One region of the Streptomyces sp. NPDC088116 genome, then DNA from elsewhere that is predicted to be linked to it. Evidence: riboswitches for the same ligand, from Rfam matches in the RefSeq annotation. Region 1 holds a riboswitch; the other holds the start of a gene.
The links. A riboswitch is a leader RNA that binds a small molecule or an ion and turns the genes downstream of it on or off. The one in region 1 is predicted to bind S-adenosylmethionine.
Positions count from the first base shown of each region.

Region 2: it holds a riboswitch for S-adenosylmethionine, as region 1 does, so the genes downstream of both, ACIOJD_RS10815 (aminotransferase class V-fold PLP-dependent enzyme) here and thrC (threonine synthase) in region 1, are expected to answer to the same signal.

Region 1 is NZ_JBIUTF010000007.1:41,949-57,884, reverse strand. Features, by position in the region: partial or broken gene ACIOJD_RS26540 (hypothetical protein) at 63-125, shown strand; gene ACIOJD_RS26535 (cytochrome P450) at 211-1,446, shown strand; gene ACIOJD_RS26530 (cytochrome P450) at 1,590-2,732, shown strand; gene ACIOJD_RS26525 (alpha/beta fold hydrolase) at 2,902-3,744, shown strand; gene ACIOJD_RS26520 (hypothetical protein) at 4,499-5,404, shown strand; gene ACIOJD_RS26515 (hypothetical protein) at 5,401-5,760, shown strand; gene groL (chaperonin GroEL) at 5,854-7,479, opposite strand; gene ACIOJD_RS26505 (cold-shock protein) at 7,902-8,105, opposite strand; gene ACIOJD_RS26500 (ubiquitin-like small modifier protein 1) at 8,477-8,752, opposite strand; gene thrC (threonine synthase) at 8,832-10,136, opposite strand; SAM riboswitch class I at 10,154-10,284, opposite strand; gene ACIOJD_RS26490 (glucosyl-3-phosphoglycerate synthase) at 10,451-11,485, shown strand; gene ACIOJD_RS26485 (trehalose-6-phosphate synthase) at 11,595-13,040, shown strand; gene otsB (trehalose-phosphatase) at 13,288-14,133, opposite strand; gene ACIOJD_RS26475 (FAD-dependent monooxygenase) at 14,240-15,436, opposite strand; gene ACIOJD_RS26470 (MarR family winged helix-turn-helix transcriptional regulator) at 15,594-15,936, shown strand, end outside.
Region 2 is NZ_JBIUTF010000002.1:1,011,977-1,027,912, reverse strand. Features, by position in the region: gene ACIOJD_RS10835 (NYN domain-containing protein) at 1-1,253, opposite strand, end outside; gene ACIOJD_RS10830 (hypothetical protein) at 1,291-1,533, opposite strand; gene ACIOJD_RS10825 (rhomboid family intramembrane serine protease) at 1,691-2,401, shown strand; gene ACIOJD_RS10820 (Lrp/AsnC family transcriptional regulator) at 2,398-2,679, shown strand; gene ACIOJD_RS10815 (aminotransferase class V-fold PLP-dependent enzyme) at 2,739-4,139, opposite strand; SAM riboswitch class IV at 4,338-4,455, opposite strand; gene trpD (anthranilate phosphoribosyltransferase) at 4,859-5,923, opposite strand; gene ACIOJD_RS10805 (cytochrome bc complex cytochrome b subunit) at 6,108-7,742, opposite strand; gene ACIOJD_RS10800 (Rieske 2Fe-2S domain-containing protein) at 7,739-8,791, opposite strand; gene ACIOJD_RS10795 (c-type cytochrome) at 8,788-9,597, opposite strand; gene ACIOJD_RS10790 (heme-copper oxidase subunit III) at 9,668-10,288, opposite strand; gene ACIOJD_RS10785 (hypothetical protein) at 10,485-10,886, shown strand; gene ACIOJD_RS10780 (Ig-like domain-containing protein) at 11,013-12,263, opposite strand; gene ACIOJD_RS10775 (cytochrome c oxidase subunit 4) at 12,373-12,771, opposite strand; gene ctaD (cytochrome c oxidase subunit I) at 12,768-14,513, opposite strand; gene coxB (cytochrome c oxidase subunit II) at 14,510-15,472, opposite strand; gene ACIOJD_RS10760 (cysteine desulfurase/sulfurtransferase TusA family protein) at 15,891-15,936, shown strand, end outside.

The sequences.
Region 1 (15,936 bases):
AAGCCTCTTCGCGTCGTGAGCCTGTCCGACGTGTTGCTACGCACCTGACTCCATGAACGCCCATAGCCGAACCGGCCGTTGCCCAACCAGCAGGTCAACCAACAGGACAACCAACAGGTCACCCAGTCGGTCAACCAACAGGTCAACCTGCAAGGCAATCAGCAGGACACCTGGCAGAACTCCAGCAGGACATCCCGAAAGGCACTGAGCATGCCCTCGTCGCCGCGCATCGCGCCGGGCCCCGCGCCCGAACCGAAGGTGTTGGACTTCCCGCTCCCCCCGCCGGGCACCATGGGGCCTCCCGAGGAATACGCGCGACTGCGCGAGAGCTGCCCCGTGGCCAGGGTCGGGATGCCGATGGGCGCCACCGCCTGGTACGTCACCCGGTACGGCGACGTCCGGGACCTGCTCGCGGACCCCCGGCTCACCAGACCGACCATCAACGACTGGCCACCCCGACCCGACGAACCCACCGACCAGGGCCCCGCCCTCATCACGATGACGGAACTGGACGGCCCCCGGCACGCAGCGCTGCGCAAGGCGGTGGCCCCGGTGTTCAGCGCCAGGGCCGTCCGCGACCGCCTGCCGCGCATCCGGGAACTCGCCGATCAACTGCTGGACCGGCTGCCGCAGGAGTCCGCCGACGGGGCCGGCCACTGCGACCTGATCGCCGGATTCACCCGGCCGTTTCCCCTGCTCGTGATGTGCGACCTGGTGGGCATCCCCTACGAGGACCGCGACTACTTCCTGCCCGTACTGGACGACGCCCTCGCCGGGATGGTCACCTCGCAGGAGGGACGCAGGGTCACCGATCTGCTGCGCGAGTACGTCGCCGCACTGATCACGCGGAAGCGGAGCGCGCCCGGCGACGACGTCCTGACCCGGATGATCCAACTGTGCGAGGGCGGCGAGCTGCCCCATGAGGACGTGATGACCTTCGGGCTGTCCATGCTCGCTGTCGGCTTCGGCATCAGCGACATCTTCCTGGCCAACTCGCTGCATACCCTGCTGTGTGAGCCGGAGCGGTACGCCCGCCTGCGCGACGATCGGCGGATCCTGCCCGGTGCGGTGGAGGAATTCCTGCGCTACATGCCCGTGATGAACGGAGTCGTCATCCTCCAGGCGGCCGAGGACATCGAGTTGCACGGCCGTACGATCCGCGCGGGCGAGGCCGTACTCCCCGTGATCGCCTCCGCCAACCGCGACGACACCACATTCCCCCACGCCGACCGGCTCGACCTCAACCGCACAGGCAACAACCACCTCGCCTTCGGCCGAGGAGCCCACAACTGCCCCGGCTCACACCTCGCACGCGCCGAACTCACCGTAGGACTCGAAGCACTCCTCGACCGCTACCCCCACCTCCACCTCACCAAAGAACAACCACCCACCTGGGACGACGAATCCCTGACCAAGTCACCGCTGACCCTCCCGGTCAGCTGGTGAACCCGGCCACCGGGTCCAGCGGCGAAGGACCGCGACCGGACCCCGCCGTGAGCGGTACCCGACAACTGCCCGGAGAGCCGCCGGTTCCCCTCGTCGAACCGCCAGAACCCGTGATCGACATGCCCGTCCCGCCCCCGGGAAGCATGGGACCGCCCGAGGAATACGAGCGGCTGCGCCGCGAGTGCCCGGTGGCCAGGGTCCGGCTCCCGATGGGCGCCACCGCCTGGTACGTCACCCAGTACGGCGACGTCCGGGACCTGCTCGCGGACCCCCGGCTCACCAGACCGACCATCAACGACTGGCCACCCCGACCCGACGAACCCACCGACCAGGGCCCCGCCCTCACCACCATGATGGAGCTGAACGGCCCCCAGCACATGGCACTGCGCAAAGCCCTGGCCGAGCCGTTCAGCGTCCGGACCATCCAGCGCCGGCTGCCACGCATCCGGCAGGCCGCCGACCGCCTGCTGGACGCGTTCGCCGACGGCGGCCGGCCGGGCGAGCTGGTCGGCGGATATCTCGAACCCTTCCCGCTCCTGGTGATGTGCGAGCTGGTGGGCATCCCCTACGAGGACCGCGAATACTTCCTGCCCATGGCGGACGCCGCCCTCGGCGCCCTGGTCACACTGGAAGAGGGACGCGAGGTCACCCACCGGCTACGCGAGTACGTCCGCGCGCTGTTGGACCGCAAGCTGCGCGAGCCGGGCGACGACATGCTCACCAAGCTGGTCCGTGAGTGTGAACCTGACGCTCTGCGCGAAGAGAGCGTGCTGAGCTTCGGACTCTCCATGCTCGTCGCCGGGTACCGGACCAGCACGATGTTCCTGGGCAACGCCGTGGTGACCCTGCTGACCAAGCCAGGACGGTACGCCCGGCTGCGCGACGACCGCGCCCTCATGCCGGCCGCCGTCGAAGAACTCCTGCGCCACATACCGGTGATGAACGGAGTCGTACTCCTTCAGGCCGTCGAGGACATCGAGTTGCACGGCCGGACGATCCGCGCGGGCGAGGCCGTACTCCCCGTGATCGCCTCCGCCAACCGCGACGACACCACATTCCCCCACGCCGACCGGCTCGACCTCAACCGCACAGGCAACAACCACCTCGCCTTCGGCCGAGGAGCCCACAACTGCCCCGGCTCACACCTCGCACGCGCCGAACTCACCGTAGGACTCGAAGCACTCCTCGACCGCTACCCCCACCTCCACCTCACCAAAGAACAACCACCCACCTGGGACGACGAATCCCCGAGCAAATCGCCGCTGACCCTCCCGGTCGACTGGTGACCATTCGGGAAGCTGGCGACTACTCGCCTTCTCCTTGAGGATTGTGCGGCCGGGGCCACAGGATGTCCGGAGGAAACGGGCGAGGTGGCGCCCCTCCGCCCGCAGGACGATGGTGGAAGAGGAGAGGGCCGTATCCGTACATCCGTATATCCGTACGGAGAACAGCGACATGAGGACACAGAGTCACAAGGACACGCAGTCACGGGACACGGAGGCCGGAGGCGCGGTGGCACTGGAGTGGACTGATCACGACGTGGACGGGCTGCTGGTCCGCGAGGTGCGCGACCCCGCGGTGATCGAGGAGCAAGGCCGAATAGTCCTGGTGCCCGGCTCGCTGCACGGCTGGTGGGCCTTCGAACGGTGGATGCCGATGTTCGCGGAGTCGGGCTGGACGGCGCTCGCCATGTCCCTGCCGAACCACACCGGCTCCCGTACCCTGGCCGACGCGGAGTATCTCGCCCGTACGCCCGAGGACTACGCGACCGACGTACTGACCGTCCTGGACCACGCGGCCCCGCCGGCCGTCCTGCTCGGCCACAGCATGGGAGGCCTGGTCGCACAGCTCGTGGCGGAGCGGCACCCGCTCGCCGCGCTGGTGCTGGTCTCATCCGTCGGGCCCGGCCAGCTGGGGCCGATGCGCTCGACGTCGTTCCCGACGGACCGGCCGGTGACCATCACCCGCGAAGAGGCGCGTGAGCAGTGGTTCCAGCACATATCCGAAGCGGATCTCGACACCGTCATGGCCCGCCTGAGCCCTGAGTCCCCCACCGTGGTCAACGACTACAGCTCGGGGACGATCCACATCGACACGGGTTCCATCCACTGTCCGGTACTGGTCGTCGGCCCCGAGAAGGACCACACGCCGGTTCACGACACACGGAGTGTCGCGAGCCTGTACGGGGTAACTCCCGTGCTCGTACCGGACGTCGGCCATGACCTGATGCTGGAGGACGCGGGTCTCCCCACGGCCTCCACGATCACGCACTGGCTCGACGGCCACGCCCGACGCTGAGGGACGGGCTCTCGGACCGGTGCGGGGACCGCTGGATCACCGGCGACCCGAAGCGGGAGGGCGGCTTTCCCTCCGGAGCCTTTCTCGTGTCACACCGAGGAAGGCCACAGCATGCGGAGACACAACACTGGCGACTACAGGCCGGCCAAGAGAGCCGCGACCTGGGGCGCGATACCGGCTACCGCACCAAGCAAGATCCCGACCACACTGTCGAGCAAACCGCCAATGACGGGCAGGCCCATGACCACTCCTTCAGATTGTCACTTCACCATTACCGACGGTGAACATACCTGCTGAATCGACCCTCAAGGCCGTGTCGCCGAACCCACTGGACTATTCGGCCGCCGCGACGGCCATCACGACACGGGAGTGGTCGAACGCACGGGGAACCGGACGTTGGTGCACCGGATGTGGGGCCATCGCCCCGCCCGTCGGACCCCCGGGGCTCAAGCCCCGCGCTCCGAGCCCTCTTTGTGAGGATCGGTAGGAGGGTTTCAACCCACCCACCCTCCCTGCCCCGGCTGTTGACTTTTCGTGACCGGCTTGCCACGCAGGGTTGCGACGCTCTAGCGTGCCCACGGGACGAGAACCAGAAACCAGGGTTCGAGCAAGCCCGCGCAACAAATCAGCCCCCGCCGGTGCGCCAAACACCTGCGAGGGCCTGACCAACAAGATCAACGCCTACACGAAAGGCGATCCCATGGCTGTCACCCAGCCTAGTGCCGCCCCGCGCCCCGCGCACGTACCTCCGCCGATGTCCCACCCGATGGCCAGCCCCGGCTACGGCAAGCGTTCGACACCCGGCCAACTGCCCCGTACAGCAACCGATTTCGCGCACCTTCCGCCCCGCGAGGCGGCCGTCGCCGCGTTCATCGACCGGCTTCCGGACGGTACGGACATGTCGGTGAAGGCCCTCGCCAAACTGCTCCCGTACGGCCAGTGCGCCCTGCGTACCGCCCTGCGCCACATCCAGACCGCCGGTCATCTGCGGCGCGGCAGAGAGCACTTGACCGGCTCGGGCAGCGCGCTCTGGGTGACACGGACGTGGTTCTCCCGGACCGCGCGCGGCAACGACTGGTGGGCGGCGTTCACTTCGGGCGCCGTCCCGGACGAGAGCGCGGGCGACGTACGGGACGGGAGTTCAGGCACGGTGCCGGACGGGACCGCCCCGTCACCTCGGCCGCCAACACAAGCCCCGGCCCCCACCCGCTCCCGCGCCTTCATCCTGCTCGCCGCGCTCGGCCGCAGCGTGCCCGCCATGTCGCTGTCCGCCGCCGACTGCGTGGCCCTGGAGCCGCTGGCCGCCGCCTGGTTCGAGCGGGGCGCCACCGAGAAGGACGTCCTGAACGCCCTCACCGCCGGACTCCCCGTCCCCGTCCACCACGCGGCCTCGCTCGCCCGCTCCCGGCTGACGTCCAAGCTCCCGCCCGAGCCGATCCGCGTCCCCCGCCCGGCGCTGCGCGTCCTGGAGTGCGCGAAGTGCGGCGTCCCCGGGCGCCCCGAGGCACTTCTGGACGGCGAGTGCGCCCCCTGCCGTGGCGAACCGGCCCCCGCACCCCGTACCACCGCACTCCCACCCACCCAGGTCCGCACCCTGGCCGCCGAGGCCCGCGCGGCCGTCCGCCCCGTTGTCCGCCCACCCGAAAGGACTCGCGTATGACCGTTCAGTCCCCCAGCACTGCTCGGCGCGCCCAAATGTCCACCGAGGACTTCGAGCAGGTCGCCCGTACAGCCCCCGAGACGGTGAAGTTCGAGTTCATCAATGGAAGGGTCGAGGTCAAGCCCATGTCTGACCAGCTCCATAAGGCCATGATCATGTGGCTGTTGACGCAGTGCATGCGGCAGCGTCCGGAGCTGCTCATCGACCGCGACACGGAAGAACTCGTGCTGTACAGCGATCCGCGAGAAGGCGTATACGAGAGCCGCACCTTGCATGCGCTCGGCGCCACGGTCAAGCTCCCGGACCCGGTCCTGATCACCCTGGAAACCGAGAAGCTCAAGGACTACACCCGCTGACGAAGCCGCCGAAACGCCCGAAGGCGGCACCCCCGTAACAGGGGTACCGCCCTCGGTCACTTCAGACCATGGACCAGGTCCGAGCCGTCAGGCTCAGAAGTCCATGTCACCGCCCGGCATGCCGCCGCCGGCCGGGGCCGCGCCGGCCTTCTCCGGCTTGTCGGCGATAACAGCCTCGGTGGTGAGGAACAGCGCCGCGATGGAGGCCGCGTTCTGCAGAGCGGAACGGGTCACCTTCGCGGGGTCGATGATGCCCTCGGCGATCATGTCGACGTACTCGCCGGTCGCAGCGTTCAGGCCGTGACCGACCGTCAGGTTGCGGACCTTCTCCACGACGACGCCGCCCTCAAGACCACCGTTGACGGCGATCTGCTTGAGCGGGGCCTCCAGCGCGAGCTTGACGGCCTGCGCACCGGTGGCCTCGTCGCCTTCGAGCTCCAGCTTCTCGAAGACCGAGGACGCCTGGAGCAGAGCCACGCCACCACCGGCGACGATGCCCTCCTCGACGGCGGCCTTGGCGTTGCGCACCGCGTCCTCGATGCGGTGCTTGCGCTCCTTCAGCTCGACCTCGGTCGCGGCACCGGCCTTGATGACGGCCACGCCGCCGGCCAGCTTCGCGAGGCGCTCCTGGAGCTTCTCGCGGTCGTAGTCCGAGTCGCTGTTCTCGATCTCGGCGCGGATCTGGTTCACGCGACCGGCGACCTGGTCGCTGTCACCGGCACCGTCGACGATGGTGGTCTCGTCCTTGGTGATGACGACCTTGCGGGCGCGGCCCAGCAGGTCCAGGCCGGCGTTCTCGAGCTTGAGGCCGACCTCCTCGGAGATGACCGTGCCACCGGTGAGGATGGCGATGTCGTTGAGCATGGCCTTGCGGCGGTCACCGAAGCCCGGGGCCTTGACGGCGACGGACTTGAAGGTGCCACGGATCTTGTTGACGACCAGGGTCGACAGCGCCTCGCCCTCGACGTCCTCCGCGATGATCAGCAGGGGCTTGCCCGACTGCATGACCTTCTCCAGCAGCGGAAGGAGGTCCTTCACGTTGCCGATCTTGGAGTTGACGATCAGGATGTACGGGTCGTCCAGGGACGCCTCCATACGCTCCATGTCGGTGGCGAAGTACGCCGAGATGTAGCCCTTGTCGAAGCGCATACCCTCGGTGAGCTCCAGCTCCAGACCGAAGGTCTGGGACTCCTCGACGGTGATGACGCCTTCCTTGCCGACCTTGTCCATCGCCTCGGCGATGAGCTCGCCGATCTGGGTGTCGGCGGCGGAGATGGAGGCGGTCGAAGCGATCTGCTCCTTGGTCTCCACGTCCTTGGCCTGCTCCAGCAGGGCGCCGGAGACGGCCTCGACGGCCTTCTCGATGCCGCGCTTGAGGGCCATCGGGTTGGCGCCGGCGGCCACGTTGCGCAGGCCCTCACGGACGAGAGCCTGGGCGAGCACGGTCGCGGTGGTCGTACCGTCGCCGGCGACGTCGTCCGTCTTCTTGGCGACTTCCTTGACCAGCTCGGCGCCGATCTTCTCGTACGGGTCCTCGAGCTCGATCTCCTTGGCGATGGAAACACCATCGTTGGTGATCGTGGGGGCGCCCCACTTCTTCTCAAGGACGACGTTGCGCCCCTTGGGACCAAGGGTGACCTTGACGGCGTCGGCGAGCTGGTTCATCCCGCGCTCGAGACCGCGCCGTGCCTCCTCGTCGAACGCGATGATCTTGGCCATGTGAAGTGGTCCTCCCGGACAGATGGGGTCTCCCCTGCTCGAGTTGAGCTGAGAGCTTGGGGAAGGATTGCTCCGGACCGCGCTGGCGCCCGCGACGGACGGCCTGAGAGCCTGTGGTTCCTTGCTCCACCGGCTCTTCGGGCCTCACCGACCCGGTCCTTAAGTTGTCACTCTCACTTGCAGAGTGCTAACCAATAATTAGCACTCGACCCCCGAGAGTGCAAGCGCCTCGCAGAGGCATCGTCGAGGGGTGGTGGCCGGGCGACGGGTGGGCGCAAGCGCCTCGCAGAGGCATCGTTGGGGCGCGGGGGCTCGGCACGCGGGGCCGGGAACCGGGACGGGAACGCACGAGGGGTCCGTACCCCATGTGCTGGGATACGGACCCCTCGGCGTGAGTGCGTCGGTGGCCGATCGCGCCGGGATCAGACGGCGAGCTTGACCATGTCCGCCTGCGGACCCTTCTGGCCCTGCGAGATCTCGAACTCCACTCGCTGACCTTCTTCAAGGGTGCGGTAGCCGTCCATCTGAATCGCGCTGTAGTGGACGAAAACATCCGCACCACCGTCTACCGCGATGAAGCCGTAGCCCTTCTCCGCGTTGAACCACTTGACGGTGCCCTGAGCCATGCCTAACTCCCCTAGTACTGGCCCTCGGGAGGGCCACACTTCGCGCCGTAACGCGTCGACCGCGGCTGAATGTATCCGCCCAACTGCCCTCTGCAACAGGTCAATCGGACGAGAAATCCGGGCATGGCTGAACACGCATAGTGATCAATTCACTGCGTTCCGGGGCAAGTCGGGCCGGGCAAAGTGCACGTACGGCACAAAGGGCACCAGGACTTCACCCCGATGTTGTCGCGTTCTCGATTGCGCTCGGGGCGAGAAAAATGGGGGCGTTCCCATACTCTACCGTGCTCAACCATTCAGAATGGCCCCCTCCGCTTCTCGTGCGGAGAGGGCCATTCCGGTGGTGCGACACCGCGCCAGGAGGCGTCGGGTCAGCCTCCGGCGACCGCCGGGATGATCGAGACGCCGGCGCCGTCCGGGGTGGCGGTCTCCAGGCCCTGCTCGAAGCGGACGTCGTCGTCGTTGACGTACACGTTCACGAAGCGGCGCAGCTTGCCCTGGTCGTCCAGGACGCGGGCGGCGATGCCGGGGTGGTCCTTCTCCAGGGACTGGATGACCTCGGAGAGGGTCGCGCCCTCGGCCGCGACCTCGGCCTGGCCACCGGTGTACGTACGGAGGATGGTGGGGATGCGGACCTTGACGCTCATGGTGGGGCCTTTCTTCAGTACGAGGTGCGAGTGCGGGGGCGCGGCCACGAAGGTGGCCGGCGGCGAACGGCGCCGGCGCTCAGTGGGCCAGACCGGCGGCGCGGAACGCGTCCAGGCTCGGGCGGATGGTCGCCGAAGGCCCGGTCGTCGGTGCCACGGCGTCCAGCGTCTTGAGCCCGTCGCCGGTGTTGAGGACCACGGTCGTCAGCGTCGGGTCGAGCAGACCGGCTTCGATCAGCTTCTTCGTCACGCCGACGGTCACACCGCCCGCCGTCTCCGCGAAGATCCCCTCGGTGCGCGCCAGCAGCTTGATCGCGTCCACGATCTGCTCGTCGTCGACGTCCTCGACCGCGCCGCCGGTGCGGCGGGCGATGTCCAGGACGTACGGGCCGTCGGCCGGGTTGCCGATCGCCAGGGACTTGGCGATGGTGGCCGGCTTCTGCGGCCGTACGACATCGTGGCCCGCCTTGAAGGCGGTGGACACCGGGGAGCAGCCCTCGGCCTGCGCGCCGAAGATCTTGTACGGCTTGTCCTCGACCAGGCCCAGCTTGATCAGCTCCTGAAGACCCTTGTCGATCTTCGTCAGCTGCGATCCGGAGGCGATCGGGATGACCAGCTGGTCCGGCAGCTGCCAGCCGAGCTGCTCGCAGATCTCGTACGCGAGGGTCTTGGAGCCCTCGCCGTAGTACGGGCGGAGGTTGACGTTGACGAAGCCCCAGCCCTCGCCCAGCGGGTCGCCGATGAGCTCGGAGCAGAACCGGTTCACGTCGTCGTAGTTGCCCTCGATGCCGACCAGCTCACCGCCGTAGACGGCGGCCATGACGACCTTGCCCTGCTCCAGGTCGTGCGGGATGAACACGCAGGAGCGGAAGCCGGCACGGGCGGCGGCGGCGCCGACGGCGCCGGCCAGGTTGCCCGTGGAGGAGCAGGAGAGCGTGGTGAAGCCGAAGACGCGGGCGGCTTCGACGGCGATGGCGACGACGCGGTCCTTGAAGGAGTGCGTCGGGTTGCCGGAGTCGTCCTTGATGTGCAGGGAACCGGTGACACCCAGCTCACGGGCCAGGTTGTCGGCCTTGACGAGCTTGGTGAAGCCGGGGTTGATGTTCGGCTTCGTGGCCACATCGGCCGGTACGGGCAGCAGCGGGGCGTAGCGCCAGATGTTGTCCGGGCCCTCCGCGATGCGCTTCTTCAGCTCTTCGGGGCTGCCGCTCGGCAGGTCGTACGCGACTTCGAGCGGCCCGAAACAGCTGGCGCAGGCGAAAATGGGACCGAGGTCGAAACGCTCTCCGCATTCGCGGCACGAGAGGGCGGCGGCGGGTCCGAGATCGACGGACGCTTCGTTGTTCGCGTCGGTGTTGTCGTTGGGGACAGTCTGCACAGCCATGGAGGCGAGGCCCTTTCTCCTCATCTTCCTCGCGACGTACTTCGCCACAAGACGGAATTGGCACCTTCCCCACCGTGACCTCTGCATGGTCGGCGGGAGGGTTGCCGGGACTTCAACGGGCCGTTCCCTCAGTCCCTCTGGATGAGCGCTATGGCACCGGAACCTGGATCCGATGCGTTTTTGGCGTGATGACCCCGGCATGCGGTGGTCATACGCGTTGTTCAAGACTGTAACCGAAGGGGCGGAGGGTGGAGCTAGTCGTCCGCACCGCGAGATGGATCACGTTCATGGCACACGCTCAGGGAGTTTCGATCGTGCTGGAAGAGGTGGAGCACTGGCTGACCAGGCGTTCCTGGTCAGCGGCTGACCGTACGCTCGACCGGCTTCTGGCGGCGAAAGCCGCGCGCGGCACCACGGTGAGCGTGGTGCTGCCTGCGCTGAACGAGGAGGAAACGGTTGGCGAGATCGTCTCCGTCATCCGGCGCGAGCTGATGGAGAGGGTGGCGCTCGTCGATGAACTGGTAGTGATCGATTCGGGTTCCACCGACCGTACGTCCGAGGTCGCCGGGGCGGCGGGCGCGCGGGTGGTGCACCGGGACGGCATCCTGCCCCGGCTGCCCGCGCTCCCGGGCAAGGGCGAGGTGCTGTGGCGGTCGCTGCTGGTGACGAGCGGTGACATCGTGTGCTTCGTGGATGCCGATCTGAAGCGGTTCTCGCCGGACTTCGTGTCCGGGATCGTGGGGCCGCTGCTCACGGATCAGGACGTGCACTTCGTGAAGGCGATGTACGACCGGCCGCTGGGCGGGCCGGGTTCCCCCGCTTCCTCGGGTTCTCCGGGTTCTCCGGGTTCTCCGGGTTCTCCGGGTTCTCCGGGTTCTCCGGGTTCCGCGGGGGTTGCGAACGGGCAGGGCGGGCGGGTGACCGAGCTGATGGCACGGCCTCTGCTCAATCTGCACTGGCCGCAGCTGGCCGGCTTCGTACAGCCCCTGGGCGGGGAGTACGCGGCTCGGCGCTCGCTGCTGGAGCGGCTGCCGTTCCCCGTCGGCTACGGCGTGGAGCTGGGGCTGCTGGTGGACACGCTGCACACGGTGGGGCTGGACGCGATGGCGCAGGTCGACGTGGGCGTACGGGTCCACCGCCACCAGGACGACCGGGCGCTGGGGCGGATGGCCGCGGCGATCTACCGTACGGCTCAACTCCGGTTGTCCCGTGGGCACTTGATACGTCCGGTGTTGACGCAGTTCGAGCGGGGCGAGGACGGTTTCGTACCGCGTACGCATTCCGTGGACACGGAGGAACGGCCGCCGGTGAGGGAGATCGCGGAGTACACGGCCGGGCGCGCGGCGTAGGGAGTACGCCACTGCTCGGGCGCGGGCCCGGCGCCGTATGGGCGGACTCACGCGCACCGGGCAGCGCCCGTACGTTTGAGCGTTTCCCGGACGGGCTAGGTTTCGGCACATGGCCTCAGAGCAAGCCGCCCAGGTTCTCGTCGCGTCCAACCGCGGCCCGGTCTCGTTCACGCTGCGTGACGACGGTGAGCTGACCGCGAAGCGGGGCGGAGGCGGGCTGGTGTCCGGCCTGTCGGCCATCGGGCCCGATACGGACGCGGTGTGGGTGTGCGCGGCGCTCGGGGACGGCGACCGGGAGGCCGTACGGCGCACGGGCGGCCGGCTCGACACCGCCGACACGGGCGGACAGCGCGTCCGCATGCTGGGCATCGCGCCGGACGTGTTCGCCGACGCCTACAACGGGGTCGCCAACTCCACGCTCTGGTTCGTCCACCACCTGCTCTACCAGACCCCGCTGGAGCCGTCCTTCGGCCCGGAGTTCCGCGCGCAGTGGGCGTCGTACGAGACGTACAACCGCGCCTTCGCCGAGGCGCTGGCCGACGAGGCGGGCGAGGGCGCGGCCGTGCTGGTGCAGGACTACCACCTGGCGCTGGTGCCCGGAATGCTCCGGGCACTCCGGCCCGATCTGCGGATCGGACACTTCTCGCACACGCCGTGGGCGCCCGTCGACTACTTCCGGATGCTGCCCGACGACATCGCGCGCCAGCTGCTGCGCGGCATCCTCGGCGCGGACCGGGCGGCCTTCCTGACCCAGCGGTGGGCGAACGCCTTCACGGCCTGCTGTACGGAGCTGCTGGGCGGGACCGGCAACACCCGTATCGGCGTGCACGGCCTGGGCGCCGACGCCGACTTCCTGCGCGAGCGGGCGCACCGCCCGGACGTGGACGAGCGTCTGGCCGCGCTGCGCGAGCAGATCGGGGGCGGACCGGGAACGGACGCGGGCGCGGACCGGGGCGCGGACCGGAAGGTCATCGTCCGGGTGGACCGTACGGAACTGTCGAAGAACATCGTCCGAGGCCTGCACGCCTACCGTCAGCTGCTGACCGACCGTCCCGAATGGCGCGAGCGCGTCGTCCACATCGCGTTCGCCTACCCGTCCCGGCAGGACCTGAAGATCTACCGCGACTACACCGCCGAGGTGCAGCGCGTGGCCGACGAGATCAACGCCGAATTCGGCACCCCGGACTGGCTCCCGGTCATCCTCCACGTCCAGGACGACTTCGCCCGCTCCCTGGCCGCGTACCGCCTGGCGGACGTGGCCCTGGTCAACCCGATCCGCGACGGCATGAACCTGGTCGCGAAGGAGATCCCCGTCATCTCGGAGCGCGGCTGCGCGCTGGTGCTGTCGCGGGAGGCGGGCGCGTACGAGGAGATGGGCGAGGACGCGCTGGTGGTGAACCCGTACGACATCACGGCGACGGCGGCGGCGCTGCACGAGGGCCTGAACATGCCGGCGGAGGAACGCGCGGAACGCTCGAAGCGCTTGGCGGCGACGGCGACGGCGCTCCCGCCGCAGCAGTGGTTCCTGGACCAGCTGACGGCCTTGCGCGCGTAGCCTCCCGGGGGGTGCGGTGACGCTTGTGGTGGGTGCGGGTGCCGTTGCGGGTGCCTGGTGGGCGCGGGCGCCGGGGCCTCCGGAGGAGCATGTCCGGACTGCATGATTTACGCCGCGTGCGGGTTGGTTTTCCGGGTGCGGGTTGCCGTACGCCACACATCACGCTTTACGTCCGGACACGTCACCTCCTGCGACCCCGGCCCCCTCCCGCCGGTTCCCCGTCTGCGGCCCGGTGGCAGCCGACCGCTTAGCTCGCCGTCGCCGCCAGCGTCGCCAGGAAGTCCGCCAGCGCCGCCGGGCCCGGGAGTACGAGGTCGGCGCGGTCCGCGATTTCGGGGACTTCGGCGCCGCTGCACACGAGCAGGCCCGGGTGGCCGTCCGAGCGGAGTTTCTCGACCGCCGCGTAGGCCGGGAGGTCGCCCAGGTCGTCGCCCGCGTAGAGGATCGTTTCGGCGCCGACCTCGCGTACGTACTCGGTCAGTGCCACGCCCTTGTCCATGCCGGGCGGGCGCAGTTCGAGGACCATGCGGCCCGGTTCGACGATCAGGCCGTGGCGGGCGGCCAGTTCGTTCAGGGGGTCGCGCAGGGCTTCGAAGGCGGCCTGCGGGTCGGAGGAGCGGCGGGTGTGGACGGCGACCGCGCGGCCCTTCTCCTCGATCCAGGTGCCGCGCCAGGCGCCGATCCGGTCGAGGAAACCGGGGAGTTCGGCGCGGACCGATGCCACGCCCTCGTGGGCGGCGGGGGCCTTGACCGTGCCGCTGACGGCGTCCCAGCGCTCGGCACCGTAGTGGCCGAGGACGACGAGGTGGTCCAGCCCCGGCACTCCGGCGAAGCCGCCGTACCGTACGGCCACCCCGGCCGGACGGCCGGTGATCACCGCGACGGACGCGACGCGTGGCGCCAGCGCGGCCAGGGCGGGGAGGGTGCGCGGATGGGCGCGGGCCTGTTCGGGGTCGGGGACGATCTCGGCGAGGGTGCCGTCGAAGTCGAGGGCGACGACGGCTTTCCCGGGCCGGGCCAGGAACGCGGCCAGGCCGTCGGCGCCGGCGGAAGTGGTCGGATTCGGCAGGGGATGCGGATGACTGCTGCCCATGGCCCCGAGCCTATCGGGGATCCCTGTGCGCGGGGTGCGGACGGCTGTCACGAGGGTGTGAAGGACCCCTCTCCTCGGAAACGGCCGGATGACGCCGGGCCGTTTGTTACGTGACGTCCGCGTAGGAGGGGAGGGTGAGCGCGGAGTGGACGGCCCGTCCCCGGTCGTCGGGGAGGAGGGCGGGGTCGCGCAGGGCGTGGTCGCGCTGGGCCAGTTCGTCGGCGGTGCGGGGAAGCAGGGTGGCGCCCCCGGCGGTGGCGAGCGCCTGGTTCTGCTCGGCGAACTCCCGTGTCCGGTCCTCGTACGCGGCGAAGGCGGCCGTGTGACTGCCGTGGGAGGCCAGTTCGCCGGCCAGGACATAGGCGCTCACCAGGGCCAGGCTCGATCCCTGCCCCGAGATGAACGAGGTGGCGTGGGCGGCGTCGCCCACGAGAGCGACGCGGCCGGTGGACCACCGGGGCATATGGATCTGGCTGACGGTGTCGAAGAACAGGTCGTCGGCGGTGCGCAGGGCGTCGACCATGCGGGGGATCTCCCACTGGTCGTCGGGGAAGAGCGCGGCGACGAGATCGCGCTGGGCGCCGGGGTCGCGGAACGCTTCGAAGGGCGGTTCGGGGCGGGCGAAGTTGAGGAAGGCGTGGACCTGGTCGCCGTCGCCTGCGGCGTAGAGGACCGCGGCCCTGCCCGGGACGTTCCACGTCACGCCCTCGTGGGAGAGGCCGAGGTGGTTGGGCATGGTGAATCCGGCGAAGCAGTAGCCGAGGTAGCGGTGGTACCGCTCCTCGGGGCCGAAGGCCAGGCCCCTGGTGTGGGAGTGGAGTCCGTCGGCGCCGATGACCAGGTCGAAGGTGCGCCGGGCGCCGCCGCGGAAGGTCACGTCCACACCGCCGTCGTGGTCGTGGAGGGTGGCGATGGAGTCGTCGAAGAGGAACTCGACGTCCTGGCGGGCGGCGTCGTGGAGGGCGTCGGTGAGGTCCCCGCGGCGTACTTCGAGGTCGCGGCCCTCGACGCCGCCGGTGATGGCCTCGGGCCTGACGGAGGCCACCGGGCCGCCGTCGGCGTTCAGGAAAGTGATCAGACGGCTGTCGACGTGCGCGGCTTGGAGCCGTGGGAGCAGGCCCATGCGCGTGACCACCTCCAGCGCGGTGCCGCGGATGTCGATGGGGTAGCCGCCGCCGCGTATCGCGCCGGCCTTCTCCACGACCGTGACCTGGAAGCCGTACTGGTGGAGCCAGTAGGCCAGCGTGGGTCCCGCGATGCTGGCGCCGGAGATGAGGACCGACCGACCGGTTGCCGTGTTCATGGATACTCCTTCTCCCGGCCGGGCTCGGAGCAGCCCTGCCGGACACATGACGGATACGTAATTTAGGTACCTTTATTCACGGTGCGACGCGCCCCGGTCGAACGCACCACCCGAGATGACTATATACCTAACGTAGGTATTTAAACGAGGAGCCGACATGGATCGCCAGCAGCCGGACCCGGCCGCCGCAGGACGGGCCGGAAGCGACGGCAGTGAGAGCAGGAAGAGCAGTGACGGCAGTGACGGCAGCGGCGATCAGGACGTGCTGGCCGTGCTCCCCCGGCTGACGCAGCTCAGCAATGTCCTGAACCGCGGCCGTCTGATCGAACGCGCCATGGAGACAGCCGCGATCCACGTGGACCGGCCGGCGATGTCGGTGCTTCTCTCGCTGCACACGGCCGACGGGCCACTGCGGATCGGCGAGATCGCCGCGCGGATGCAGGTCGTCGGACCGCACGTCACCCGGCAGGTGAACGAGCTGGAGCGACGCGGCCTGGTCG
Region 2 (15,936 bases), on a different contig from region 1:
CCCGGCGGCTCCGCCCTGACGAGCTGACGGATCAGCTCGTCGGCGGTCACCCCCGGCTTGGAGAACAGCACCCGCACCCCGCGCGGCGGGGCCAGCAGCACCGGCGCCGCCAGCTCCGCACCGTCGAAGACGCAGGTCATCTCGGCGCCCGTCTGCGCGGCGAGCATCGCGAGACCGCCCAGCAGCCGCAGCCGCTGCTTCTCCAACGGCATCGTGGGATAGCCGGTCTTGGTCACGTTGTAGCCGTCCACGACCAGATGGGACTGCGGCAGCGCGAGCAGCTGGTCCAGCAGCGCCGGATCGGTCTCCGACAGCGCGCGGGCCGCCACGTCCTTGGGAGACATCCGGCCGGGCTCGACCGCGTCGACCGTATCGGCGGGACGCGCCGCGGCGGGCGGCAGCGCCAGCTCGCGCCGCAGTCCCTGCGCCGACTCCAGCACCGTGTCCAGCAGCAGCCGCAGCCGCATGTCCTCGACCGAGCGGCCCTCACGCGCGGCCTTGCGGCTCGCCTCGACCGCCGACTCCGCCTCACCCAGCCGCGCCTTGATCCTGCGGGTCTCACTCTCGGCGGCCGACACCTGCGCGGCGGCCTCCGCCTTGGCGGCCTCGCTCTCCGCGTTCGTACGGCGCAGGGCGGCCTCGCCCCGCTTCACATCGCTCTGGGCACTGCGCAGCTTGCGATGGAGCGATTCGGTCTCCTTACGGGCCGCCTCCAGCTCCGTACGCAACCGCTCCGTCTCGCTCTTCGTCTGCGCCCTGGCCAGTGCCAGCTCCTCGCGCAGCCGCTCCAGCTCACGCCGGGCCTCCTCGTCGGCACGCTCGGCGTCCGCCCGCTGGGCCTCCTCGCCCGCCGCGGCCACCAGCTTCACCCATCCGGGGGGACGCAGCACATACGCGGCCGCCGCCACATCCACGGGATCAGCGGCGGCGGGTGGCGAACCCGCCTCCAGCGCGCCGGCCAGCTCGGGCTGGGACTGGCCGATCCGCTCCCCGATCCGCTGCCGGAACAGCGGATCGCTCTCCAGCGCGGCGGCCATCGCGTTCCCGGCGAACTTCGCGCGCCTGGTCGGGGTGAACCGGGCGTACTGGCGCAACTGCGCGGGGAGTTCGGTGACGGTCAGCCCGCCGAAGGCGTCCGAGACCAGCGCGACGACCCGGCGCCGTACCCGGTCCGGGAGCGGGCGGTCGAGCGCCTCCGCGACGTCGCCGTCGGCGGCACCGGCCGGCTCAGCACCGCTCGCGGGCTGCTCCACGATCCGTCACCCCATCTACCCCTTTCGGGCGGCTCCCTCAGGAACCGGCCCCTGGCCTGTCAACCAGCTCGATCTGATCCACGGCGTTGCACCAACGGCAACGCACCGACTCGATGGTCTCACTGACCACCTCGCGCTCCTCGACCCTCGGCTCCCCGGCCAGGTCCAGATGGACGTATTCGACAGCCTTCGACGACCGGGTCACATCGAAGCGCGTGAGATTGCCGCACAACGTGCAGCGCCACCGAGTGTCGGCCGTCGGCTGGGGAACCGTCGTCATCGTTGCGTCCTCTTTTCGTCGTCCCTCATGCGGAGTCCCGCGGTGCGCCGTCGAACTGCGGAGAGCAATACTCCCTGCAACCCTACGGCCTCATGGGCACCCCAGACAGCGGCGAGGCACTCTGTGCCACTCGGTCCCGGTACGACATGCTCTGTCCGTGACGAATGGGCGGACAACGGCCGGCGAACCGGTGGTGACCTACGGACTGATCGGCCTGTGCCTGCTGGCCTTCCTGGTCAGCCCGGTCTCGGGGTTCAATCCGGCGTACGGAACGGGCGACTCGGTCCTCGCCGCGCAGAGCGCGCACTTCGAACAGTGGGGCGTCATCCCCAGCGAGCTGATGCGCAGCTCCCCACGGATCCTGCTCACCCCGCTGACCGCGCTCTTCGTCCACGGCAGCTGGCTGCACCTGCTGGGGAACATGCTCTTCCTCTACGTCTTCGGGGCGATGGCCGAGGAACGCATGGGCCGGACACACTTCGCGCTGTTCTACCTCACCGTCGGCTATCTCGCGCTGTTCGTGTACGCGGCGGCCAACGCCACCTCGGAGCAGACCCTGGTCGGGGCCTCGGGCGCGATCTCGGGAGTGCTCGGCGCCTTCCTCTTCCTCTTTCCCCGAGCCCGCGTGACCAGTCTCTTCCCGTTCCTGCTCTTCCTGCCGCTGCGCTTCCCCGCGTGGATCGTGCTGATCTTCTGGTTCGTACTCCAGTGGCTGGCCGCACGCGGCGCCGGGGCGGGGCCCGGCGTCGCCTACCTCGCCCACCTGGTGGGCTTCGGCACCGGCTTCCTCTACGCCTGGGGACGCTACTGGCGGAGGGATAGAGTGAGGGACCAAACCGCGGCCACCGAGGGAGAACGCCAACCGTGATCACCGCGATCGTGCTCATCAAGACCAGCGTCGACCGGATCCCCGAGATCGCGGAGTCGATCGCCGCGCTGGACAGCGTCAGCGAGGTCTTCTCGGTGACCGGTACGTACGACCTGATCGCCATGGTCCGCGTGCCCAGGCACGACGACCTGGCCGATGTCATCCCCGGCCGGATCAGCAAGATCGAGGGCGTCGAGGCCACGGACACGCATGTGGCGTTCCGTACGTACTCCCAGCACGACCTGGAAGCGGCCTTCGCCATCGGCCTCGACGCGTAGGTCCCGCGCGGGACCACGGTGCCGGGCGCGCCCGCCGACCCGGGGCGCCCGGCGGCCGGTCAGCCGCGGTCGGGGACGCAGCGGCCGTCCTCCGTGCGGTAGTTCCACCGGGCACCCTCACGCACCAGCTCGCGCACCGCCCGGACGAACCGCTCCACATGCTCGTCCGGCGTCCCGGCGCCGAAGCTGACCCGGATCGCGTTCAGCGAGCGCTCGCCCGGACCCGCCTCCGGCGCACCGCACTCCCCCGGGTCCCGCGGGTCACTGCCCAGCAGGGTCCGCAGCAGCGGGTGGGCGCAGAAGAGACCGTCCCGTACACCGATCCCGTACTCGGCGGACAGCGCGGCGGCGAAGTGCGAGCTGTTCCAGCCGTCGACCACGAACGACAGGACACCGACACGCGGGGCGTCGTCGCCGAACAGCGAGAGCACCTTGACCTCGGGCACCTCCGCCAGCCCCGCACGCACCAGATCGATCAGCCGCTGCTCACGAGCCGCCAGCGCGTCGAACCCCGCCTCGGAGAGCGCCTTGCAGGCGGAGGCGATCGCGTACACACCGATCACATTGGGCGAACCGGCCTCGTGCCGGGCGGCCGTGGCGTGCCACTCGACCTCCACCCCGCCATCGGCACGGCGTGCCACCTTGCGGCTGGCGCCGCCGCCCGCGAGATACGGCTCCGCGTCCTGAAGCCAGTCGGACCGGCCCGCGAGCACTCCGGAGCCGAACGGCGCGTACAGCTTGTGCCCGGAGAAGGCGACCCAGTCGACATCCAGCTCGGCGATGTCCACCGCGTGATGCGGCACCAGCTGCGCGGCGTCGAGCACGATCCGGGCGCCGTGGGCATGCGCGGCGGCGGTCAGCTCCCGTACGGGCCACAGCTCACCGGTGACATTGGACGCGCCGGTGACACACACCAGCGCCGGCCCCTGCGGGTCCCGTCCGGCGAGCGCGCGCTCCAGCGAGGCGACGGCCTCGTCGGGCGTACGGGGAGCGTTCAGGAACGTCACCCGGGCATCGCGCCAGGGCAGCAGCGAGGCGTGGTGCTCGGTCTCGAAGACGAACACCTCGCAGCCGGCGGGCAGCGCACCGGCCAGCAGGTTCAGCGAATCGGTGGTCGAGCGGGTGAAGACGACCTGGTCATCGGCGCGGCAGCCGAGGAACTCCGCGACCGTGCGGCGGCTGTTCTCGAACAGGTCCGTGGAGAGCTGCGAGAGATAGCCGGCGCCCCGGTGGACACTGCCGTAGTACGGGGCGTAGGCGGCGACGTCGTCCCACACCCGCTGGAGCGCCGGGGCGCTGGCCGCGTAGTCGAGCGCGGCGTAACTGACCTCGCCGCCGGTGACGAGCGGGACGCTGACATCCCGCCCGAGGACGGGAAGCGGCGCGGCGCAGGCGGGGTCGTCGACGGAGTCGGTGGTGGCGGAGACGGTGGTGGCGGCGGAATTCAGGAACGCGGACATGGCGAAATCTCCCGGCAGGACAAGTCGAAACGGCTTCAAGGACCCGCGGGCACGGCGGAGCCGTGACGGTTGCGGGGGTTGCCTCGACGCACGGAGATCACCGTGCGGAGGTGTGTTGAAGAGGGGCGTCGACGCCCTAGCGCATTCGCTTGCTCACGAGGCTGCTCCCTTGAGGACCAGGACCCCAGAGATCACAGGGGTCCGCGCTTGCCGCAGACCTCGCTGCCTACGGCCTGGTCTTCACCCGGGGCACCCCGCCACGGACGGAGGGTTGCCGGACAGCGAGCCGGGGCCTTAATCGCTGTCACTCATGACCTTGGCCGAGAGTATGGCACAGCGTGCCGAGGGGGAGCAGGGGGTGTCCGGGATGCGGGACGACTCGCCGTCCGGCGGGGGGCGGGGTGCGGGTGGGCTTGTGGTGGGTACGGGGCCCGGGGCCTCCGGAGGCGCATGTCCGGACTGCATGATTTACGCCGCGTGCGGCTCTGTTTTTCGAGTGCGGGCCGAATAGCGCCACACATCACGCTCTACGTCCGGACACGTCACCCCCTACGACCCCGACCCCCTCCCGCCGGTAGCCCACCTGCCGCCCGGTGGGGGTGACGGTGTCTACCGGTAGGCAGGCTCGGCCTGCTCTGTGAAGGGAGGGGGGCCGCTCACGAGCCGTCACACGAAGAACTGAGCCGCACGCGGCGTACCGGCCACACCCTGCCGGACGGCTACATGTTGCTCGCCGTGATCCAGCGTGTCAGTGCCCGGCCCGCCGCTCCCGAGTCGATCGACTCCGCCGCCCTCGCGATGCCCGCCGCCAGTTGCAGCTCCAGCGAGTCGCCCGTCGGGTCCAACGCCACCAGCGCCGCCGCCGAGTTGAGCAGCACCGCATCACGTACGGGACCGGTTTCGCCGGCCAGCAGCCGGCGGGCGACATCCGCGTTGTACGACGCGTCCGCGCCCCGCAGTGCCTCGACCGGTACCAGTTCCAGGCCCACCTGCCGTGGGTCGAAGGGCTCTTCGGTGACCTGTCCGTCCCGTACGACCCATACCCGGGACGTGGCCGTGGTGGTCAACTCGTCGAGGCCGTCGTCGCCCCGGAAGACCAGTGCGGACGCGCCCCGTTCGGCCAGCACGCCGGCCATGATCGGTGCCATCCGGGCGTCGGCGACGCCGGTCGCCTGCGCCCGTACCTTCGCCGGATTGGTGAGCGGGCCGAGGAAGTTGAAGGTGGTGCGGATGCCCAGTTCGCGGCGGGCGGCCGCCACGTAGCGCAGGGCGGGGTGGAACTTCACCGCGAAGCAGAAGGTGATGCCCGCTTCCTCGGCGACCTGGGCGACGCGCTGCGGGGGCAGTTCCAGGTTGACGCCGAGCTTCTCCAGTACGTCGGATGCTCCGCTGGCCGAGGACGCGGCCCGGTTGCCGTGTTTGACGACCTTCGCGCCGGTGCCCGCCACAACGATCGCCGACATGGTGGAGATGTTGACGGTCTTGGCGCCGTCGCCGCCGGTGCCGACGATGTCGACGCTCCGGCCCGGTACGTCGATCAGCTGGGCGTGCGCGTACATCGCCCGTACGAGACCGCTGATCTCCGCGACCGTCTCGCCCTTGGCACGCAGGGCCACCGCGAAACCGGCGATCTGCGCGTCGGTGGCCTCGCCGCTCATGATCCGGTCCATCGCCCAGGCGGTGGCGTCCGCGCTCTGGTCGGCGCCGCTGAGCAGCGCGTCCAGTACGCCCGGCCAGGAGTACGCCGCCACGGTGTCGCCTCCGACGGGGGTAACAGCGCTCATGCTCGCTCCTGGGTTTCGTCTGGGTGCGGGGCCACGGTAGGACCTGTCATAAGCCTATCGGCGTGCGCGGGGCCGACATGCCCGATGCCCGTACTGCGGACAACGCCGAGGGCCCCGGCCGGTTCCCTCTCGGGAGACCGGGCCGGGGCCCTCGGTGGTGGCGACCTGGGTTGGCCGGGTGGGATCAGTGGTGGCCGTGGCCGCTGGTGATCTCCTTGTACTCCTCGGCGGTGGGCTTGGGGATCTGGTTCCCCTCGCCGTAGTAGCCCTTGCTGAGCTTCGCCTTGAGCTTCTCGGTGGGCTTCACCTTGCGGCGCACACCGTTCTCGTCGACGGTGGCACCGATCTCGGCGGGCGCGTACTGCTCGTGCGCGGTGAGCTTGTGCAGGTCTCCCTGCTCCAGCGGGGTGTGGACCTCGACGAACTCACCGTGCGGCAGCCGCTTGATGACACCGGACTCGCGTCCGTGCAGCACCTTCTCGGCGTCGCGGCGCTGGAGACCCAGGCAGATCCGCTTGGTGACGATGAAGGCGACGACCGGTCCGGCGAAGAAAGCGATCCGGACGAACCAGGTGATCGCGTTGATCGACAGATGGAAGTGCGTCGCCCACAGGTCGTTGCCGCCGCCGACGAGCAGTACGAAGTACCACGTCAGCCAGGCCACACCGAACGCGGTACGGGTCGGTACGTTGCGCGGGCGGTCCAGGATGTGGTGCTCGCGCTTGTCGCCGGTGACCCAGGACTCGATGAACGGGTAGACCGCGATCGCGACCAGCACCAGCGGGAAGATGATCAGCGGGATGAAGACACCCAGGACGAGGGTGTGGCCCGCGAAGTTGATCTCCCAGCCGGGCATCACACGGATGAGGCCTTCGGAGAAGCCCATGTACCAGTCGGGCTGGGCGCCGGTCGACACCTGGTCCGGGCGGTACGGGCCGAGCGCCCAGATCGGGTTGATCGTGGCGATGGCCGAGACGATCGTGATGAGACCGAAGACCAGGAAGAAGAAGCCTCCGGCCTTGGCCATGTAGACCGGCAGCAGCGGCATGCCGACGACGTTCTTCTCCGTCTTGCCGGGGCCCGCGAACTGCGTGTGCTTGTGGTAGAAGACCAGGATCAGGTGGGCCACGACCAGGCCGAGCATGATGCCCGGCAGCAGCAGAATGTGGACCGAGTAGAAACGGGCCACGAAGTCGCCGCCGGGGAACTCCCCACCGAACAGGAACATCGACAGGTACGTTCCGACGATCGGGACCGACAGGACCGCGCCCTGCATGAACCGGACGCCGGTGCCGGAGAGCAGGTCGTCCGGGAGCGAGTAACCGGTGAAGCCGGTGAACATGCCCAGGACGAACAGCAGGAAGCCGAATACCCAGTTGACCTCACGGGGCTTGCGGAACGCACCCGTGAAGAAGACTCGCATCATGTGGACGAGCATGGCCGCGAGGAAGATCAGCGCGGACCAGTGGTGGATCTGCCGGATCAGCAGACCACCGCGGACATCGAAGCTGATGTCCAGCGTGGAGGCGAACGCCTCCGACATCATCTGGCCCTGGAGCGGGATGTAACCGCCGTGGTACTCCACCTCGTTCATCGACGGGTGGAAGAACAGCGTCAGGTACACACCCGTGAGGATGAGGATGATGAAGCTGTACAGGCAGATCTCGCCGAGCATGAAGGACCAGTGGTCCGGGAAGATCTTCCGCATGTTGGCCTTGGCCAGGGAGTAGATCCCCAGTCGGCCGTCGGCCCAGTCGGCGACCCGCTCGCCCGCGGGTGCCTGGCGCTTTTTGTCGTCCGTAGCAGTGGTGGTACTCATCCGCGCTCCCAGAAAGCAGGACCGACGGGCTCGTCGAAGTCGCCGAGCGCCTCGAGGTTGCCCTCGGCGTTCACACCGATCCGCAGCTGCGGAAGAGCGTGACCGGCCGGGCCGAAGATGACGCGGGCGCCGTCGGAGAGGTCGAAGGTGGACTGGTGGCACGGGCAGAGCACGTGGTGCGTCTGCTGCTCGTACAGGCTGATCGGGCAGCCGACATGGGTGCAGATCTTCGAGAACGCCACGATGCCCTGGTGGGACCAGTCGAGCTCGCGCTTGTCCTTGATCTCGTCCGGCTGGATCCGGACGATCATCAGGGCCGCCTTGGCGATCTCCTTCTGGAAGTCCTCGCTGTGCTCCTCCAGGCCCTCGGGCATGGCGAAGGTCAGCGAGCCCACGACGACGTCCTCGGGACGCAGCGGCTCATGGGTGTTCATGTTGATGAGCTGCTTGCCCTTGGCCCACAGCGTGGAGCGGAGCTTCTTCTCGGGCAGCGGACCCAGGTCGCGCAGCAGCACCACTCCGGAGAGCGGTACGAGCGCGAGCGCGCCGAACATGGTGTTGCGGACCAGCTTGCGCCGGCCGAAGCCGGACTCGGCGGCGCCCGCGGCGAAGTCCTCCAGGACCTTCGCCTTGACCTCCGGCGGCGCCTCGATCGGGTGACGCTCGGCCGCGGTCTCCACGTCCGACATCAGCGTGCGGGCCCAGTGGACCGCGCCGGCGCCGATGCAGAACAGCGCGATGCCCAGGGTCACACCCAGCGAGAAGTGCAGGGCGCTGACATGGCCGATGGGCCAGATGTAGACGCTCTTGTCGACCGGGAACGCCACGAACGAGGCGATGAACGCCACGGTCGCCACCATCGACAGCGCGAACATGAAGGCGATCGCACGCTCGGACCGCTTGGCCGCCCGCTCGTCGATGTCCTGTATGCGCGGTTTATGGGCCGGCAGCCCCGGGTCGGCGAACGGGTCGTCCGCCACCTGCACCGCGCCGTGCGCGGTGTCCTGCTCGCTCGGCAGGGTCTCTTCTGGAATCTCTTGGCTACTCATGACTTCTTGGCCTTAGCGGTGTGGGCCGCGACCCAGACGGCGGCTGCGATCAAAGCACCCAGACCGAAGATCCAGGCGAACAGGCCCTCGCTCACGGGGCCGAGGCCGCCCAGGCTGAGACCGCCGGGGCTCTCGGTCTCGTCGCCGTTCACCGCCTTGACGTAGGCGATGATGTCCTTCTTCTGCTGCTCCGGCATCGTGGAGTCGGGGAAGGACGGCATGTTCTGCGGGCCGGTCTGCATGGCCTCGTAGATGTGCTTCGGATCCACGCCCTCGAGGCTCGGCGCGGTCTTGCCGTGTGTCAGCGCGCCACCCTCACCGGTGAAGTTGTGGCACTGGGCGCAGTTGGTACGGAACAGCTCGCCGCCCTTGCCGATGTCGGCGCCCGCGGGGCTGTACTGCTTCTCGGTGGGCGTGATCGGACCGGCACCGAGAGACGCCACGTACGCGGCGAGCTGGTCGATCTGCTTCTGCGAGTAGATGACCTTCTTCTTCGGCACCTGCGCGCCGGGCTGCTGCGCCGGCATACGGCCGGTGCCGACCTGGAAGTCCACGGAGGCGGAGCCGACGCCGACCAGGCTCGGCCCGTCAGAGGAACCCTGACCGCCGGTTCCGTGGCAGCTGGCACAGCCCACGGAGTAGAGCTTCTTGCCCTCCTCGATGGCGAGTGACTGGGAGGTTTCGTCGGCCTGCGCCTTACTCGCGGGCGCGAACGCGGCGTACAGCCCCCCGGTGGCCGCCAGCGCGAAGAGTAGGACGACGACCGCCGCCAGCGGATGGCGTCGTCGTGCGGAGAGCTTTTTCACGGATTACCCCGGTGTCAGGATCTTCAGCGTCGGTGCTTCTGGACTGTGTGCGCTCGGGCGCGTGGCCCGGCTACTTGATCAAGTAGATCGTGGCGAAGAGGCCGATCCAGACGACATCGACGAAGTGCCAGTAATAGGACACGACGATGGCTGCGGTTGCCTGTTCGTGGGTGAATCTCCTGGCCGCGTACGTCCTGCCCAGGACGAGCAGGAACGCGATCAGACCCCCCGTCACATGCATGCCGTGGAAGCCGGTGGTCAGGTAGAACACCGAGCCGTACGGGTCGGAGGAGAGGGAGATCCCTTCCTCCTTGACCAGTTCCGTGTACTCGAAGATCTGACCGCCGATGAAGATCGCACCCATCACGAACGTGATCACGAACCAGGTTCGGAGCTTCTTCACGTCACCCCGCTCGGCGGCGAAGACGCCGAGCTGGCAGGTGAGGGAGGAGAGCACCAGGATCGTGGTGTTCGTCGCCGAGAACGGAACGTTCAGGGCCGAAGCCATTTCCTTCCAGTACGCCGCTCCCATCACCGAACGCAGGGTGAAGTACATCGCGAAGAGGGCCGCGAAGAACATCAGCTCGGAACTCAGCCAAATGATGGTTCCGACGCTGGTGAGGTTCGGCCGATTGACCGACGGGTGCGCGTGCCCGGTTTCTACTGTCGTTGCTGTCGCCACGACCGACATTATGTCGGTCGCTTATCCCGCGCTGACTCCGGGGGGTGCCGTTCGGTGTGTCCATGGGGTGTGCTCAGCACTAACGGCCTGGCGAAGCGTCGTCGTTACCCGTGCTGACATGGTGTCCGACGGAGTAGCATCCGCGCATCGGTCCGGGGCAACCGCGCCCCGGAGACCTCGCAGACACTGATGTCACGGAGGAACAATGCAGCCGACCGCAACGGTGCTGGTCTACAGCGACGACGCGAACACCCGCGAGCAGGTCAGGCTGGCTGCGGGACGCCGGCCGGCCGCCGACGTCCCACGGGTCGAGTTCCTGGAGTGCGCGACGCTGCCGGCGGTCCTCGAGGCGCTGGACAAGGGCGGTGTCGACGTCTGCGTGCTGGACGGCGAGACGGTCCCCGCAGGGGGCATGGGCGTCTGCCGGCAGATCAAGGACGAGATCTTCGACTGCCCGCCGGTGCTGCTGCTGATCGGCCGCCCGCAGGACGCCTGGCTGGCCACCTGGAGCCGCGCGGAGGCGGCGGTGACCCTTCCGGTCGAGCCGGTCGGCTTCGCGGACGCTCTGGCCTCCCTGCTGCGCGCCAGGCTCTCCGTGGAGGCGTGAGGGGCGCCGGCGCGCGGCAGGAGGCGTGAGAGGGGCTCGTGGCCGGTCGTGCGGGGGATGGACTCCGTACGGCCGGAGTTCCTTCGTACGGACGGACTCTGTGCGTCCTTGCGGTCCTCCGTAGGGTCAGACCGAGGGGCGGAGCCGCGCCGCGTCGGCGGGGCTGCTGCCGTCCCTAATACCGGCCTGGAGGACGCTGCCCTTGCGCCAGTCGTCCCACTCCATGTTCCAGTCGCCGAAGCCGTTGCCGAAGTCCTCCATGTAGTCGCCGGCGCTGTTGACGACCTGGACGATGTCGCCCGGGGTGACGGTCTCGAAGAACCAGGCGGCGTTTCCGGTGGACATGCCGACGCATCCGTGGCTGACGTTCGCGACTCCCTGGGAGCCGACGGACCAGGGCGCGGCGTGCACGTACTCACCGCTCCAGGTGACGCGGGTCGCCCAGTACACCGGCAGGTTGTAGCCCTCGCTGCCGCCGATGCCGACGGTTGAGCCGTTCATCTGCACGAACTGCTGCTTGCCCAGGACGACCTTGATGCCGTTACGGGTGGAGAAGCCGGGCTTGCCGGTGGTCACCGGGATGCTGTTGATCTCTTCCCCGTCGCGGTAGACCGTCATGTAGTGCGCGCTGGCGTCGACGATCGCCTCCAGGCGGCTGCCGACAGCCAGCTTGAGCGGCTTGACGGCGGCCCCGTACAGCTTGTCGCTGATCTTCACGCCTTCGAGGTTGCTGGTCGCCGTGATGCTCCCGTGTGCGGGCCAGTACTCCTTCGGACGGAAGTGCAGTTCCGTGTCGTCCACCCAGTGCCAGGCGCCGCCGTTCGCGACGGGGGTGGAGCGGACCTTCAGGGACCGTTCGACGACGTCCCGGGCCTTCTTCGACTTGATCGGCTCGCTGAGCGTGGCGGTGATGGGCTGGCCCACGCCGTACTCGCCCTCCTCCGGGCCGAATTCGACCTGGAGCTTCTTCTTGGCGGGGCGGGTGTCGAAGGTGAGGGTACGGGCGCCGGGGGCGCCGCTCTTGTTCTCCGTGGCGACCTTGACGGTGTAGCGGGCGCCGGCCGCCAGCGGCGCCGTCGAGTGCCAGCGCAGGCCGTCGGCGGCGAGTTCGCCGGCCAGGTAGTGGCCTGTCGCGTCGACGGCGATGACATCGGTGATCCGGCCGTCGCCTCCTTTGGAGGTGACCTCCAGGGGCTTGTCGGGATCTGCCTTGGCGCTGCCCGCGGGCGCGCTGAAGGCGATCTTCCCGGTGGCGTCGGACGGCTTGGCGGAGAGGGGGTGCTTGTCACTCCCCCCGCACGCGGTCGCGCCCGCCCCGAGGGACACGACCAGCAGGATGCAGCTGAGAACGGTGCGCGAACGCGGCGTGTGGTTCATGAGCACACGGTAAGAAGATCCGGCGTTCTTCCGCGCGATGAGCGGAGCAAACGGGGGGCCCGGACGCTCCGTGGCGGAGTGTCCGGGCCCCCCGGTTGACTACTGTGTGCTACTGGTTCTGGTTCTCGCCCCGGTAGAACTCGAAGACCCAGCCCCAGAGGCCGATCAGGAGCAGCGGCGCCGAGAAGTACATCAGCCACCAGCCCACGGCTACACCCAGGAACGCGAGCGCGCCACCGATGGCGAGCGAGAACGGCTGCCAGCTGTGCGGGGCGAAGAACCCCACCTCACCGGCCTCGTCCGCGACATCGGCTTCCTTGTTGTCCTGCGCCATCGCGTCCACCCGGCGGGCGGTGAAGGCCAGGTAGAAGCCGATCATGACGCTCAGCCCGAAGGCCAGGAACAACGCGGTCGTGCCGACCGGCTCCTTCGACCAGACGCCGTAGACGACGGCGGAGGCCAGGATGAAGAAGCTGAGCCACAGGAACATCGTGCCTTGGATCTTCACTTCCCGGCCTCCTTGCCACCGACGAGGACGCCGGAGTCGGCTCCGTGGCCGGCGTTGTCCAGCTGGTCGAGGGCGGCGATCTCCGGGTGGTGCAGATCGAACGCCGGGGATTCGGAACGGATCCGCGGCAGGGTGAGGAAGTTGTGCCGCGGCGGCGGGCAGGAAGTCGCCCATTCGAGCGAACGGCCGTAGCCCCACGGGTCGTCGACCTCGATCTTCTTGCCGTACTTGGCGGTCTTCCAGACGTTGTAGAAGAACGGCAGGATCGACAGACCGAGCACGAACGAGCTGATCGTGGACACCGTGTTGAGCGCGGTGAAGCCCTCGGAGGCGAGGTAGTCCGCGTAACGGCGCGGCATTCCTTCGGCGCCCAGCCAGTGCTGTACGAGGAAGGTGCCGTGGAATCCGATGAACAGCGTCCAGAAAGTGATCTTTCCGAGGCGCTCGTCCAGCATCTTGCCGGTGAACTTCGGCCACCAGAAGTGGAATCCGGCGAACATCGCGAATACCACGGTGCCGAAGACGACGTAGTGGAAGTGCGCGACCACGAAGTACGAGTCGGAGACCGCGAAGTCCATCGGCGGGGAGGCCAGGATGACACCGGTCAGGCCACCGAAGACGAAGGTGATCAGGAAGCCGATCGTCCAGAGCATCGGTGTCTCGAAGGACAGTGAGCCCTTCCACATCGTGCCCAGCCAGTTGAAGAACTTCACCCCGGTCGGGACCGCGATCAGGAACGTCATGAACGAGAAGAACGGCAGCAGCACACCGCCGGTCACGTACATGTGGTGCGCCCAGACCGTCACCGAGAGACCCGCGATCGCGATGGTCGCGCCCACCAGGCCGATGTAACCGAACATCGGCTTGCGGGAGAAGACCGGGATGATCTCGGAGACGATGCCGAAGAACGGCAACGCGATGATGTACACCTCTGGATGCCCGAAGAACCAGAAGAGGTGCTGCCAGAGCAACGCCCCGCCGTTGGCGGAGTCGAAGATGTGCGCACCGAACTTGCGGTCCGCCTCCAGGGCGAACAGCGCGGCGGCCAGCACCGGGAAGGCGAGCAGGACCAGTACACCGGTCAGCAGCACGTTCCAGGTGAAGATCGGCATCCGGAACATCGTCATGCCGGGAGCGCGCATGCAGATGATCGTGGTGATGAAGTTGACCGAGCCGAGGATCGTACCGAAGCCGGAGAACGCCAGACCCATGATCCACAGGTCGGCGCCGATGCCCGGCGAACGGACCGCGTCCGACAGCGGCGAGTACGCGAACCACCCGAAGTCGGCGGCACCCTGCGGCGTGAGGAAACCGCTCACCGCGATGATCGAGCCGAAGAGGTAGAGCCAGTACGCGAACATGTTCAGCCGCGGGAACGCCACATCGGGCGCACCGATCTGCAACGGCATGATCCAGTTGGCGAATCCGGCGAACAGCGGCGTCGCGAACATCAGCAGCATGATCGTGCCGTGCATCGTGAACGCCTGGTTGAACTGCTCGTTCGACATGATCTGCGTGCCGGGACGGGCCAGCTCGGCGCGCATGAAGAGCGCCATCAGACCGCCGATGCAGAAGAACGCGAACGACGTGACCAGGTACATCGTGCCGATCGTCTTGTGGTCGGTGGTGGTCAGCCACTTCACGACGACATTGCCTGGCTGCTTGCGCCGTACCGGCAGCTCACTCTCGTACGAGTCGTCAGCTGCTGCGGCGGCACCCTGGGGTTCGTTGAGGATGCTCACAGTTTGTTCGTCTCCGCATTCCTGGCCGGATCCGTCTGCTCAATGCCGGACGGGATGTAGCCGTTCTGGCCCTTCTTGGCCAGCTCTTCCAGGTGCTGCTGGTAGCGCTCCGGGGAGACCACCTTGACGTTGAACAGCATCCGCGAGTGGTCGACGCCGCAGAGCTCGGCGCACTTGCCCAGGAAGGTGCCTTCCTGGGTCGGAGTGACCTCGAAGGCGTTGGTGTGGCCCGGGATGACGTCCTGCTTCATCAGGAACGGCACCACCCAGAAGGAGTGGATGACGTCCCGCGAGGTCAGGATGAACCGGACCTTCTCGCCCTTGGGGAGCCAGAGGGTCGGACCCGGGTTGCCCGTCTGCGGGTTTTGCGTGCCCGGCACACCGGCGTCGTAGACGCCTTCGGCACCCTTGGGGAACTTCTCCTGGAACCGGTCGGGGATGGCATCGAGTTCCTTGGGGATCTCGTTGCCTGTGGTGGTCTTGCCGTCCACGTTCTCGACGTAGTTGAAGCCCCAGCTCCACTGGTAGCCGACCACGTTGATGTTGTGGACCGGCTTCTCGGAGAGGGCGAGCAGCTTCGACTCGTCCCGTGCCGTGAAGTAGAAGAGCACCGAGACGATGATGAGCGGGACGACCGTGTACAGCGCCTCGATGGGCATGTTGTACCGGGTCTGCGGAGGTACCTCCACCTTGGTGCGGGAGCGACGGTGGAAGATGATGCTCCACACGATCAGTGCCCACACCAGGATGCCCGTGATGAGCGCTGCCGCCCACGAGCCCTGCCAGAGGGAGAGGATCCTGGGAGCCTCCTCCGTCACTGGGGTGGGCATACCAAGGCGGGGGAAGTCCTTGTATGAGCAACCGGTGGCGGTCGCGAGGATCAGGCCCGCAGTCAGCACCTGCGGCAGCTTCCGCCGCATCGGGCGCCGCGACGAGCGGTCGGAGCCGTTGGGACTCACGTAGCGCCTTCCCGAGAGTCTCGCCCGCGTGGTCGGCTGCGGCCGTCTCGCTGGTCGGTCGCCGGCCCTGACACGGGCAGGGGTTTGGATGTTTATGCGGACCAAACCCTACTGGACGCAATTTGGGGTCGTGCGGGGAGGGTGCCCAACGCGCCGCCCGGCACCCCGAAGGGGTGGACCGCGCCATTCCGGGGGCGGCCGGTGGACCCCCGGAAGGCGCGGGCCGGAGCCCCGCGGGGCCGCTGGTGGCGCCCCCGCGGACCACTGACAGATCCCTGGCGGATCTCCGGTCGGCGCCGGACTCGGCGGCGCTGAAACCTTTCTGACGGACCGTCCGGTCCCGGCGGGGCGCAGGGGCGTGGCGGGGTGAGGGGCTCAGTGTCGACCCGGTGACGGGGTACGGGGTTAGCGTGGCGCCGTGCCTTACTTCGACGCCGCGTCCTCCGCCCCGCTGCATCCCGTGG